2 regions of the Mesorhizobium sp. CA5 genome follow, and region 2 is predicted to be linked to the other one. Evidence: predicted binding sites of a transcription regulator. Region 2 holds the regulator's gene; the other holds the start of a gene.
The links. The regulator LexA, encoded in region 2, represses DNA repair genes until DNA is damaged. The targets are predictions, from matches to a motif close to TGTTCNNNNTGTGTTCNG.
Positions count from the first base shown of each region.

Region 1: the regulator LexA is predicted to act here: its motif matches at 3,004-3,021, upstream of LB529_RS20605 (YifB family Mg chelatase-like AAA ATPase).

Region 1 is NZ_JAIUHJ010000016.1:97,318-103,819, reverse strand. It holds gene LB529_RS20625 (glycosyltransferase) at 1-320, shown strand, start outside; gene LB529_RS20620 (GtrA family protein) at 320-694, shown strand; gene gshB (glutathione synthase) at 775-1,728, shown strand; gene LB529_RS20610 (glycosyltransferase) at 1,793-2,860, shown strand; gene LB529_RS20605 (YifB family Mg chelatase-like AAA ATPase) at 3,113-4,642, shown strand; gene LB529_RS29040 (DUF2235 domain-containing protein) at 4,859-5,380, shown strand; gene LB529_RS29035 (DUF2235 domain-containing protein) at 5,317-5,958, shown strand; gene LB529_RS20595 (malate synthase G) at 6,076-6,502, opposite strand, start outside.
Region 2 is NZ_JAIUHJ010000003.1:168,131-174,632, forward strand. It holds gene gltA (citrate synthase) at 1-560, opposite strand, end outside; gene gltX (glutamate--tRNA ligase) at 739-2,163, opposite strand; gene LB529_RS05710 (ComEC/Rec2 family competence protein) at 2,266-4,731, shown strand; gene lexA (transcriptional repressor LexA) at 4,768-5,502, opposite strand; gene kynU (kynureninase) at 5,936-6,502, shown strand, end outside.

The DNA.
Region 1 (6,502 bases), on a different contig from region 2:
AGACGCAGCCGTTGCGCTTCTTCGGCACGTTCGCGCTGTTCTTCCTGGCGGCCAGCATCGGCCTGATGATCCCGGTGCTGGTCGAGTTCGCGCAGACGGGGCTGGTGCCGCGCATGCCGACCTGGGTGCTGTCGATCGGCATGCTGCTTCTGGCCATGCTGTCGATGATGACCGGGCTGATCCTCGATTCCGTCTCGCGCGGCCGGGCCGAGCAGAAGCGCATTTTCTACCTATCGATTTCCTCCGGCCGCGCCGAGCGTGGGATATCCGGGCAGGCCTCGCCCAAGGGCGAACCGGGCAAGGCTTCGCGGGCGGCATAGTGGACCGCCTCATCCGCTTCATCCTTACCGGCGGCATCGGCTTCGTTGCCGACGCCGCGGCGCTCTGGCTGCTGCTTGCCGCCACGCCGCTCGGCCCGATGGCGGCGCGCCTGCTGTCGATCGGCTTCGCGCTCTGCGTTACCTGGCAGATCAACCGCCATCTGACCTTCGCGCCGTCGAGCCGGGGCATCGCGCAGGAAGGCGTGCGTTATGGCAGCGTCGGCACCGCCACCAGCATCGTCAATTACCTGGTCTATTGCGCCGTCCTGTTCGCCCTGCCGGCGCTGCCGCCGCTGGCGGCACTGGCCTTTGCCTCGATCGTCGCGATGACGCTGTCCTTCCTCGGCTACTCCAGGCTGGTCTTCGACCGCTGAGCCTCTGCACCAAGCGAGCACGATTGGCAGGCGCCGCCGATTTCCTTATATCGGGCGTCTGAGTTCCCCGGAGACCGCAAATGCCGCTGAAGATCGCCGTCCAGATGGACCATGTCTCCACCGTGTCGATCGCCGGAGATACGACCTTCGCGCTGTCGCTGGAGGCGCAGCGGCGCGGCCACAAGCTTTTCCACTACACGCCCGACCGGCTGTCGATGGTGGGCGGCAAGGTGTTCGCGCGCATCGAGGAGATGCAGGTGCGCGACGAAAAGGGCAACCATTACGCGCTGGGCGAGAAGGTGCGCACCGACCTCTCCGAGATGGACGTCGTGCTGCTCAGGCAAGACCCGCCCTTCGACATGAACTACATCACCACCACGCACATATTGGAGCGCATCCATCCGAAGACGCTGGTGGTCAACGACCCAGCCTGGGTGCGCAACAGCCCGGAGAAGATCTTCGTCACTGAATTCCCGGACCTGATGCCGGAAACGCTGATCACCAAGGATCCCCAGGAAGTGGCGGCCTTCCGCAAGGAATTCGGCGACATCATCGTCAAGCCGCTCTACGGCAATGGCGGGGCCGGCATCTTCCATCTGCACGAGGCCGACCGCAATCTCGCCTCGCTGCTCGAAATGTTCGGCCAGCTGTTCCGCGAGCCCTATATCGTGCAGCGCTATCTCAAGGACGTGCGCAAGGGCGACAAGCGCATCATCCTGATCGACGGCGACCCGGTGGGCGCTATCAACCGCGTGCCGGCCGAGCACGATTCCCGCTCCAACATGCATGTCGGCGGCCGCGCCGAAAAGACCGAGCTGACGGAGCGCGAGCGCGAGATCTGCGCCCGCATCGGACCGGCGCTCAGGGAGCGCGGCTTCATCCTGGTCGGCATCGACGTGATCGGCGACTACATGACCGAGATCAACGTGACCTCGCCGACCGGCGTGCGCGAAGTGCAGCGCTTTGGCGGCGCGGATATCGCGAGCTTGTTTTGGGACTGCGTGGAAGGGAAGCGGCTGAAGTCGGCCGCGTAATTGCCGCATGTTGACTCTGCAGCACGGATATCGGCCTCCTACCGTATCCGAGATTGTCGGAGCAATGTTGCGTCATCGCCGCTATCTCCGGAAAGAGTGGTACTCTTCCGCGAAGTCGCAACCTGCCCTTCAGGCAAGTTTGCTGTCGGACGATCCGTTCATATCCTATTCGGGAATGTCCGGTACGCCCCTTGGATTGGCAAGTCACATGCCTCTCCTTCCACGCAGTCACCGTGCCTGGTTTCTCATCTCGCCAACCTGGTCCATCGAAAACAATTCCAGCGTCAAAATGATTCGGACCTATGCCGTTCTGCACAGACTTGGGAACCCCCGTCACTCGCTAATCTTCCTATCCAACACACAAGCCGAGGCTGATCTCTTGAATCAGTCCGGTGAGGCCGCCGTCCTGCATAACAAGACTTCAACAACCTCCGAATACATATTCAGGCCCCTCGAGGACATCCCTGTAGAATTTGATGCAATATACAATGCGCAACTGGCTTCGTGGAAACGCCACGACTTGTCCCTTGGCATCGAGCGTTGTGCATTTGTCTTTTATCGTGATTCAGTGGGGTCATCCACGACGGAGTCGGAAAGGGCGCGGATAAATCGGCACAGGGAGCTCGCGCCGGGTCACGTGTTTATCAATGAGTTTGACAGCACCGGCAAACCTGTTCGATTGGCGCCGGCTCATGTGAACATGCATCTAAATCGTGCAGCCGTGGGAATTTGTCTCTCTGCAATAGAGGGACCAATGTTCGCCAGCACAGAGTATCTTCTCGCGGGGCTACCTGTTGTCACGACCCCGAGCCATGGTGGTCGAGACCTTTATCTCGATGACGAATATTCGCTTACAGTTCCACCCGACCCTCGATCCATCGCGGAGGCTGTCTTAGCGCTGAAGGAGCGACGAATCCCCCGGGCTTATATTCGTTCGCAAACTTTGAAACGAGTTGAGCGAGACCGCTGGCGGTTCATAGACCTTGTAAATGAGGTTTTTCTGGAAAGCGGCTCTTTGCGCCGGCTCGCCATGCCTTGGCCTTTCCGATATCCTGTCATGGAGTGGCTTCCACCCCACATCGCAATCGATCGATCGCTTTCAGGCACGGTCGATGCCTTCATCACCGCCTAGACGGCAACAGCCCGGATTGCCGGAGGGACTACTCGCCTTGTTCAACAGGTCGAGAGCACGCGGCGATAGCGGCTGCTCGGGCGCGCCTCGGCCTTTTAGCCCAGAAGAAGCTTTGGCCGAAATCCACCATCTTCGCGGATAGATGTTCCTGTAATGTTCTTGCGTGTTTCGAAAATCTATGGTTGTCTGCATTGTAGGCGCTCGCGGCTCGATGGTGGATACGGGCGCGTTGAGGCCGGGGGTTTTGGATAAATGGTAGCGCGGGTTCGCACGGTCGCTTTTCAGGGCATCGAGGCTTTGCCGGTCGATGTCCAGGTGATGGTCGGTCCGGGCAAGGTCGGCATGCAGATCGTCGGCCTGCCGGACAAGGCGGTGGCCGAAAGCCGCGAGCGCGTGCAGGCAGCGCTGCATGCGTCGGGCCTGTCGATGCCGTCGAAGAAGGTGACGGTGAACCTCGCGCCGGCCGATCTTCCCAAGGAAGGCAGCCATTACGACCTGCCGATCGCGCTCGGCCTGATGGCGGCGCTCGGCGCCATCCCCGGCGATATGCTGGCCGGCTATGTGGTGCTTGGCGAATTGTCGCTCGACGGCACCATCGCCGGCGTTGCCGGCGCGCTGCCAGCGGCCATCGGCGCCAATGCGGAGAGCAAGGGTCTGATCTGTCCCTTCGCCTGCGGCCCGGAGGCGGCCTGGGCAGGCAAGGATTTCGACATCCTTGCGCCGCGCAGCCTGATTGCCGTCGCCAACCATTTTCGCGGCACGCAGGTGCTGTCGCGGCCCGAGGCCGGCATCCAGCTTGCCGCGCACGACCTGCCGGATCTCGCCGACATCAAGGGCCAGGAGAGCGCCAAGCGGGCGGTCGAAGTGGCTGCCGCCGGCGGCCACAACCTTCTCATGGTCGGGCCGCCCGGCTCGGGCAAGTCGATGCTGGCGCAGCGCCTGCCCTCGATCCTGCCGCCGCTGGCGCCGAAGGAGCTGCTCGAAGTGTCGATGATCGCTTCCGTCGCCGGCGAGCTCGGCGAAGGCAAGCTGACCGACCGGCGGCCGTTCCGCGCCCCGCATCATTCGGCCTCGATGGCGGCGATGGTGGGCGGCGGGCTGCGCGCACGTCCGGGCGAGGTCTCGCTCGCCCATCACGGCGTGCTGTTCCTCGACGAGTTACCGGAATTCACGCCGCAGACATTGGATGCGCTGCGCCAGCCGCTGGAAACCGGCGACTGCATGATCGCGCGCGCCAACCACCGCGTCACCTATCCGGCGCGCATCCAGCTGGTGGCGGCGATGAATCCGTGCCGCTGCGGCATGTCGGGCGAGCCCGGCTATCGCTGCCTGCGCGGCGACCGCTGCCGCACCGAGTACCAGGCGCGCATTTCCGGCCCGCTGCTCGACCGCATCGACCTCAGGATCGAGGTGCCGGCGGTCTCGGCAAGCGACTTGATCCGGCCGGACAAGGCCGAGACGAGCGCTTCGGTGGCGCAGCGCGTGGCGCGTGCGCGCGCCATGCAGCGCGAAAGGCTGGAAAGATTGGGCGCGGGCGCCACCACCAACGCGCACTGCCCGCCGTCGATCATCGAGGAGATCGCCAAGCCCGATAGCGCCGGGCTGACGCTGCTCAAGGACGCCAGCGAAAAGCTCGGCTTTTCGGCGCGGGCCTATCACCGCGTGCTGAAGGTGGCGCGCACGCTGGCCGACCTCGACGCCAGCGAAACCGTCGGCCGTATCCATCTCGCCGAGGCGATCTCCTATAGGATGAGCGCGGAGCGCATGGCGCAGGCGGCGTAGGTATAGCTACTTGCTTTGCCGATAAATGCTCAGCGAGCCAAGAAACTACGATGCTAACGCGTCTTGCTGCCCTCTTTACTTTCGAATCGCTGGAAGAGGCGCAGGAGTGCGCCGCCCTGCTGTTGTACGAATTGAGATCTCCAGACTGATACATCACCACCTACACACTTGCGCCGGTTACTTTAGTGAGCAAGAATATGGCTTGGAATAGCCCCGGTGTTGCCATTTTGGCCAGCAATTCGCGAGATGGTGTTCGATGGGACTGGCAACGATCCGACGGATGCAAGTGAGTCGCAGCCGACAAATGTTTTTAATCTGAACACACTGATCGCCGAGAGTCGTATGGAACGTCGACGACCTCGATCACAGGTGACGTTCTACCTTCCTGGAATAGGAACACAATTCTACGTTCGAGGCGGCATGCTAGACCGAACTAAGCAGGTATTGTTCGGTGTTGGTCTCGATGAAATGGTCATGCGCGCCTATGTAAACCTCGCTTGCAACTACCGAGACGGAGATGACGTTGTCATAATCGGCTTCTCACGCGGTGCCGTTGCAGCGCGACTTTTCGCCAGATTGATTACCGACTTCGGGTTGCTTAAGCAACGATATGTGCGGTTTTTTACCGAATTATTCGATTTGTTTGATAAGGCGTCGAAAGCTACCAGAGATGAATATCTTCATGCCAGCTCCAGCTACCTAGAGGGGATGAAATCCAACTTGTCGACAGGCCCATAAACGTTAAGTTCCTGGGGCTTTTTGACTGCGTCATTGGCCCATTTGACTTTGATTATAAGAATTTTTTGAGCAAGATTGACAACGTCCAATCATCAAAAATTGATAGCTACGTCCACCTAATGAGCCTGCATGAAGTTAGACCATATTTTCCGGTCGCTCGACTAACCCCCACGACCAGTCGCGATCGGGAAATCTGGATGCCCGGCGTTCACTCCGATGTCGGCGGCGGGTACGAACAAGACTTGATTGCCCGCGTCAGCTTAATGACTATGGCTCAATTCTTGCGAGTTTATGCTGGAATCGCCCTCAACCACATCGCGGTGGATGACCTCGGGGACGTGATTAGGGTTCTCGCTAGGTCTGATAAGATTTACGTAAACTTGGAGACCGACCGCCCGGTATCCAAGGAATGCAGAAAGCCGTTACCGCCCCAGCAAGACAAAGTTCACTTCATCCACAAATGGCTTGTCGGGCGACCCGTGCACTGGAAGAACGAAGGTGAAACAATATACGAGAATCGGATCGGCAAATATTCTATCTGCCCGCTTACCAAAAAATTTACAGGGGCGTATTTCTAGTACCTGAGACTATAGGTCAAATCTTCCCCTTCTCGGCCGCGCACGCATCTCGGCCTCTATCGGACGAGCAGACTGAAGGGGTGTATGCGGCTGGGAGACCGCGAGCTCGTCGACTTTCTATACTTTCGAGGACGCCTTCAGCTCCAGCCGCCGCTTATGCAGCACCGGCTCGGTATAGCCGTTCGGCTGCACCGTACCCTTGAACACCAGGTCGCAGGCGGCCTGGAAGGCGATGGAATTGTCGAAATCCGGCGCCATCGGGCGGTAGAGCAGGTCGCCGACATTCTGGCGGTCGACGATGGCCGCCATGCGCTGCAGCGAGTCTCTCACCTGGATTTCCGAGCACACCTTGTGGCGCAGCCAGTTGGCGATGTGCTGCGAGGAGATGCGCAGCGTGGCGCGGTCCTCCATCAGGCCGACATCGTTGATATCGGGCACTTTCGAGCAGCCGACGCCCTGGTCGATCCAGCGCACGACGTAACCCAGGATGCCCTGCGCGTTGTTGTCGAGCTCGCGCTGGATCTCGTCCGGCGTCCAGTTCGGC
Region 2 (6,502 bases):
GCCGCGATCGTCGGCATCTTGGCGATCAGGCGCATGGAGGCGACCATGCGCTGATACGGGTCCGAGATATCGGTCGAGTCGTGATAGAAGGCCGACAGCGCGCCGACCACGCCGCACATCACCGCCATCGGATGCGCGTCGCGGCGGAAGCCGGTGAAGAAGCGCGACATCTGCTCATGCACCATCGTGTGGCGCGTCACGCGATAATCGAAGTCGTCCTTCTGCGCCTTGGTAGGCAACTCGCCGTAGAGCAGCAGATAGCAGACCTCGAGGAAGTCGCCGTGCTCGGCGAGCTGATCGATCGGGAAGCCGCGATGCAGCAGGATGCCGGCATCGCCGTCGATGAAGGTGATCCCCGATTCGCAGCTCGCGGTGGAGGTGAAGCCGGGATCGTAAGTGAAGGCGCCGGTGGTGCTGTAGAGCGAACCGATGTCGATGACGTCCGGCCCGACCGTTCCGCTTCGCACCTTTAGTTCGTGCATCTTGCCGGCGAGCTCAAGCCTGGCGGCCGACTCGCGCTTTTTGCTGCCCGGTTCCGGTTTTGTCGCAGCTTCGCTCATTCTCAACTCCTTTTGTTCCTCATGCCGGCAAGGCAATTCCTGCAAACGACACGTCGAAGTCACCGGAATGCGCGAACTCGCCACCGCATTTTAGGAGGTGCGTGCCAGATTGGGCCAAGCCCAATGTTGCACTGCGAAACATACCTTTCAATGCCAATCTTCTTGGGCCAGCTCGCTCCTAATCGATTTGATCTCCAATGCGCGCCAGGCTTTCCTGACGGCCCAGCACGGCAAGCACGTCGAACACGCCGGGCGAGGTGGTGCGGCCGGTCAGCGCGGCTCTCAGGGGCTGCGCCACGGCGCCCAGCTTGTGCCCGCCGGCCTGCGCGAAGTCGCGGATCGAAGCTTCGGCCGAGGCGGCGTTCCAGTCGCCCTGAACAGAAGACAATGCACCATGCGCGCCGCGCAGAATCGCGCGCGCATCCGCGTTGAGCAAGCCCGCCGCCTTCTCGTCCAACGGCAACGGCCGCTCGACGAACAGGAACGCCGCGCCGTCGACCAGTTCCACAAGCGTCTTTGCCCGCTCCTTGAGGCCGGGCATGGCGGCAAGCAGTTGCGCCTTGCGCCGGTCATCGAGCTTTGCCGCGAGCGCCGGGCCGCCTTCGAGATAGGGCAAGGTGGCGACGAAGATGTCGAACAGCGCCCGGTCGTCCATCTTGCGCATATGGATGCCGTTCAGCGCCTCGAGCTTGGCGAAGTCGAAGCGGGCCGCGCCCTTGTTGACGTCGCCGATGTCGAACCAGGCGATCATGTCCTTAATCGACATCACCTCGTCGTCGCCATGGCTCCAGCCGAGCCTGGCCAGATAGTTGAGCAGAGCCTCGGGCAGGTAGCCCATGGCGCGATATGCCTCGACGCCGAGCGCGCCGTGCCGCTTCGACAGCTTGGCGCCGTCGGCGCCGTGGATCAGCGGGATGTGCGACATCGACGGCACATCCCAGCCCATGGCGTTGTAGATCACTGTCTGGCGCGCGGCATTGGTCAGGTGATCGTCGCCGCGGATGATGTGGGTGACGCCCATGTCGTGATCGTCGACGACGACGGCATGCATGTAGGTTGGGACGCCATCGGAGCGCAGGATGATGAAGTCGTCGAGATCCTTGTTGGGGAAGCGCACCTCGCCCTGCACACGGTCGTTGACGATCGTCACGCCCTCGGTCGGCGCCTTGATGCGAATCGCGCCCTTGACGCCTGCCGGCGCCTCGGAGGGGCCGCGGTCGCGCCAATGGCCGTTGTAACGCGGCGGCAGGCCCTTGGCACGTGCGGCCTCGCGCATCGCCTCCAGTTCCGCCGGCGTCTCGTAGCTGTAGTAGGCCTTTCCCATGCGCACGAGCTGCTCCGCCACCTCGCGGTGACGCGGCGCACGCTCGAACTGCGAGACGGCGTCGCCATCCCAGGAGAGGCCAAGCCAGGTCAGCCCGTCGAGAATGGCAGCCGTGGCAGCTTCGGTGGAGCGCTCGCGATCGGTATCCTCGATGCGCAGCAGCATCGTGCCGCCGGTGTGCTTGGCATAGAGCCAGTTGAACAGCGCCGTGCGCGCCCCGCCGATATGCAGGTAACCTGTAGGCGAGGGGGCAAAACGGGTGACGACCTTGTCGGACATGGAACTCTCGAAGAAGCGCTGAAAAATGCATGTTTCGCGCAGACTTCCACGCGACCGGCGTTCATGTAGCATAGGCGGTCTGGGGCGCAAGGGGCAGACCCGATGGCTGGACGTGGCCGGGGCGCGGAGGAGGGCGGGGGAACGACAGCAGGCGTCAGCGAACGCCTGATGTTTGCTCATGCCGTGCCTGCGGAAGAAGCGCCGGTTTCGCTTCCGGAACTCCGTCTACCAGCCGGGCTTCTGCCGCCCGGTGCCGGTGCGCTTCAGCCAGCCTCGTCAATAGACACCGTAGGCCGAATCCGCAAACAGCTTGGCCGCGCTTCGCTTCCTGCGTTGCGCCGAGGCATCGCCGTCGCCATGGAGATCGAGCTTGACCGTGGCGTGGGCTTCCTGCTGGTGCCGGTGTTCCTGGCAGCCGGCGTGATCTGTTACTTCTCGCTGAGCGCCGAGCCGGACCTCTACAGGCCGCTTGCGGCGGTCGCCCTGATGGCGGTCTGCGCGGCGGTCTCGCGTTCCCGGCACAGAACGCACCTTGTCTTCATGGCGGCGTTTTTCTGCGCCTTGGGCTTTCTTGCGGCCAAGGTGGAGACCTGGCGGATGGCGACCCCGATGCTGGGTTCCGAAATCCAGACACGGCTGACGGGCCGCCTCGTCACCGCCGAGGCGATGGCCAACGGCCGTGTCCGGCTCACCATAGATCTGATATCCACGGAGCGTCCGAAGCTGCGCTACGCGCCGGACCGCATCAGGCTGTCGGCGCGCAGGATCCCGTCCGACATGTCGGCCGGGTCGATGCTGACCGGCTATGCCAAGCTGCTGCCGCCGACAGGTCCTGTTCGGCCGGACAGCTACGACTTTTCCTTCGACAGCTATTTTGCCGGCATAGGCGCCAGCGGCTTTTTCCTGGGCTATCCGAAACTTGTCGCGCCGACCCCGAGTGCGCCAACGGAGGTGCCGTTTGGCGCGCGCGTGGCATCGGCCATAGAAAATGCTCGCGAGGGGATTGCCGACCACATCAGGAGCAGCATCGGCGGTTCCGAGGGCGAGATCGCGGCGGCGCTGATCGTCGGCGTTCGTGCTGGCATTCCGGAAGCCATCAACGAGTCGATGCGACGGACCGGCATCTACCACATCATTTCGATCTCCGGCCTGCATATGGCGCTGGTCGCCGGCACGATCATGGTGCTTTTGCGCGGCGCCTTCGCGCTGTTTCCGGACTTCTCGTCGCGCCGGCCGGTGAAGAAATATGCCGCTGGCATCGCGCTGGCGTCGATCGCCGCCTATCTCGTGATCTCCGGCATCGTGGTGGCGGCCGAGCGAAGCTTCATCATGCTTGGCGTGATGCTGGTCGCCGTGCTTTTCGACCGCGCGGCGCTGACCATGCGCAACCTGGCGATCTCTGCCATCGCCGTCATCCTGGTCTCGCCGCATGAAGTGGTCGGCCCGAGCTTCCAGATGTCCTTCGCCGCCACCGCCGCCCTGGTCGGCGCCTATGCCGGCTTTGCCGACTATCGCGCCGGCAAAACGACCGCGCCGCCGGCAAAGCGTTCGTTTCTCGGGTTCTTATCGCGAAAACTGGCGATTGGAGCGGGTGGCGCCGCCGTGACGTCGCTCATCGCGGGCAGCGCAACATTGTTGTTTGCCATCTGGCACTTCCAGCGGGTGTCGCCGCTCAGCCTGCTGGCCAATCTGGCGGTCATGCCGATCGTCTCATTGGTCGTCATGCCGTTCGCCGTGCTGAGCGCGCTGGCCATGCCCTTCGGCTTAGACGGTCCCTTCCTCTTTGTCATGGGCAAAGGCCTGACGGCGATGATCGCCATTTCGGCATGGATTTCCGAGCGCTCACCGGTCGACGCCGTGGGGCTGATCTCGATCCAGTCGGTGCTGCTGGCGACGGTCGCGCTGGTCATCGCGACCATGGCTACCACTTGGCTGAGGCTTGCCGCCGTACCTTTCGCGCTCGCTGCGCTGCTGGCCATTCCGCACGTCCGCACACCGGACGTGCTTATCTCGGAGGATGCGCATCTGGTGGCGATGCCGATCGGCGGCGGCGAGCTTGCCGTCAATCGCGAACGCTCCAACGAGTTCACCACCGACAACTGGAAACGGGCGCTGAAAGCCGAGGAGATCGTGCCGCCAGAAAGGTTCGCCAAAGATACGCTGGACATTGCCGATCCCGCCGACCTGCCGCCCGGCTCGCCCTTCTATTGCAGCGGCGATCTCTGCATCGGTCGGCATCCTTCCGGCGCGATCGTCGCGCTCGCCGAGACCCGCGACACCGCCCGGCCGGCCTGCGGCTTCGCCGACCTCATCGTCATCAACGACGCCACGGCCTATAACCCGTGCCGCGATCCGCGTGTGCTCGTCGTCACCAAGCGGCAGCTGGCGCGCGACGGCAGCGCCGCCGTTTTCTTCGATCCGCAATCGGCAACCGCGCGGCCAACCGTCCGCTACGCGGTCGTAGAACCATACCGACCCTGGCACGAGCAGCGGAAATACACGCGCGAGGCGAGGGGACTGGCGCCCTATAAGCAGCCGGAAAAACCAGCCGCCGCACCGGCCCAATAGATTGTCGTTCGGGCGAAGAAGGCCGGGCAGTTCTGCTCAGTAGCGGCGGATAAGTCCGACGAGCTTGCCCTGAACCTTGACCCGATCCGGTCCGAAGATCCGGGTCTCATAGGCCGGGTTGGCGGCCTCGAGCGCGATCGAGGCACCCTTGCGGCGGAAACGCTTAAGCGTCGCCTCCTCATCGTCGACCAGCGCCACCACGATCTCACCCGGGCTTGCCGTGTTCGCATTGCGGATGATGACGGTGTCGCCGTCGAAGATGCCGGCCTCGATCATCGAGTCGCCCTTGACCTCCAACGCGTAATGCTCGCCGCCCATGATCATGTCCGGCGGCACCGAGATCGAATGCGTCTGGTGCTGGATGGCGTCAATCGGCACGCCGGCGGCGATGCGGCCCATCACCGGAATGGATACGGCCGCCGCGGCCTCGTCGTCATTGCTTGGCGTCGGGGTGCGTGATGGAGTCGTCGGCTTGATCTGGCGACTGAGATTGCCTTGGCCGCCCTGGATGACGCTCGGCGAAAACTTCTTCGCGGCATTCAGGCCAGGCGCGATCGAGTCGGGCAGGCGCAGCACTTCCAGCGCGCGCGCCCGATTCGGCAGCCGGCGAATGAAGCCGCGTTCTTCCAGCGCCGTGATCAGCCGGTGGATGCCGGACTTGGAGGCAAGGTCGAGCGCCTCCTTCATCTCATCGAATGATGGAGGAATCCCGCTCTCCTTCAGGCGTTCATGGATGAACATCAGGAGTTCATGTTGTTTGCGCGTCAGCATCGGCGGCCCCCACGGGTTCTGAAACCAGAATCAGAAAAACAAACCCAGAACAAACACTATCTGTTCCAGTTGTGTTCCGCAACCGTTTAAAGTTTAGTGAATTTGTTAAGGCTGCCGAAACAATGTCGCATCCGGTGACGGCCGGCTGCCCCTCCTGGGGCAGCGGCATTGATTCCGCTCGATTTTGGAGTTCCCCTTAAGCTGAAATACAACCCGACACGATCACGAAGCCGTGGTTGGGATCACGTCGGCTCGTACCGTAAGCGCGTGGCACCGTGAACGAAACGAACCCAAAATGCCAACCTTGGCGAAGTTCCGATCCGCAGTCTTCGCCGTCTATGGACCAGCTAACATAGGACCAAAGGTTCTTGCCCTGTCGCCGAGGGTGGTGAGACAACCCCCTTGGCCAGATCGAAATGGAGGCGGCAGCACAATGAGGGGAATTCCTGATCTCGCCGAAGTCGAGGCGATGGATGCCGCGGATCCGCTGCGCGCGACGCGCGATCGCTTCGTCTTGCCGGAAGGCGTCCTATATCTCGACGGCAATTCGCTGGGCGCTGCTTCGATCGACGCCTTCAGCGAGATCGAGACTGCCACGAGGCAGGAATGGGCGCGGGATCTCATCCGCGCCTGGAACACCGCCGGCTGGTTCGATATGCCCATCGAGCTAGGTGACCAGCTAGGACGGCTGATCGGCGCGAAACCCGGCCAGACGGTCGTTTGCGACACGACTTCGATCAATATCTACAAGGTCCTGCATGCGGCACTTGCAATGCGGCCCGAGCGTTCGGTGATCGTTGCCGAGGGCGACAGCTTTCCGACCGACCTCTACATGGCGGAAGGGGTCGCATCGACGCGGTCCGGCACGGTGCTGCGGCTCGAATGCGCAGATGCCCCGACGATAGAAGAGCTGATCGACGATCGCGTCGCGGTCATCCTGGTCAACCACGTCAACTACAAATCCGGCCGGCTGCGCGACATGGCGGCGCTCACCCGCAAG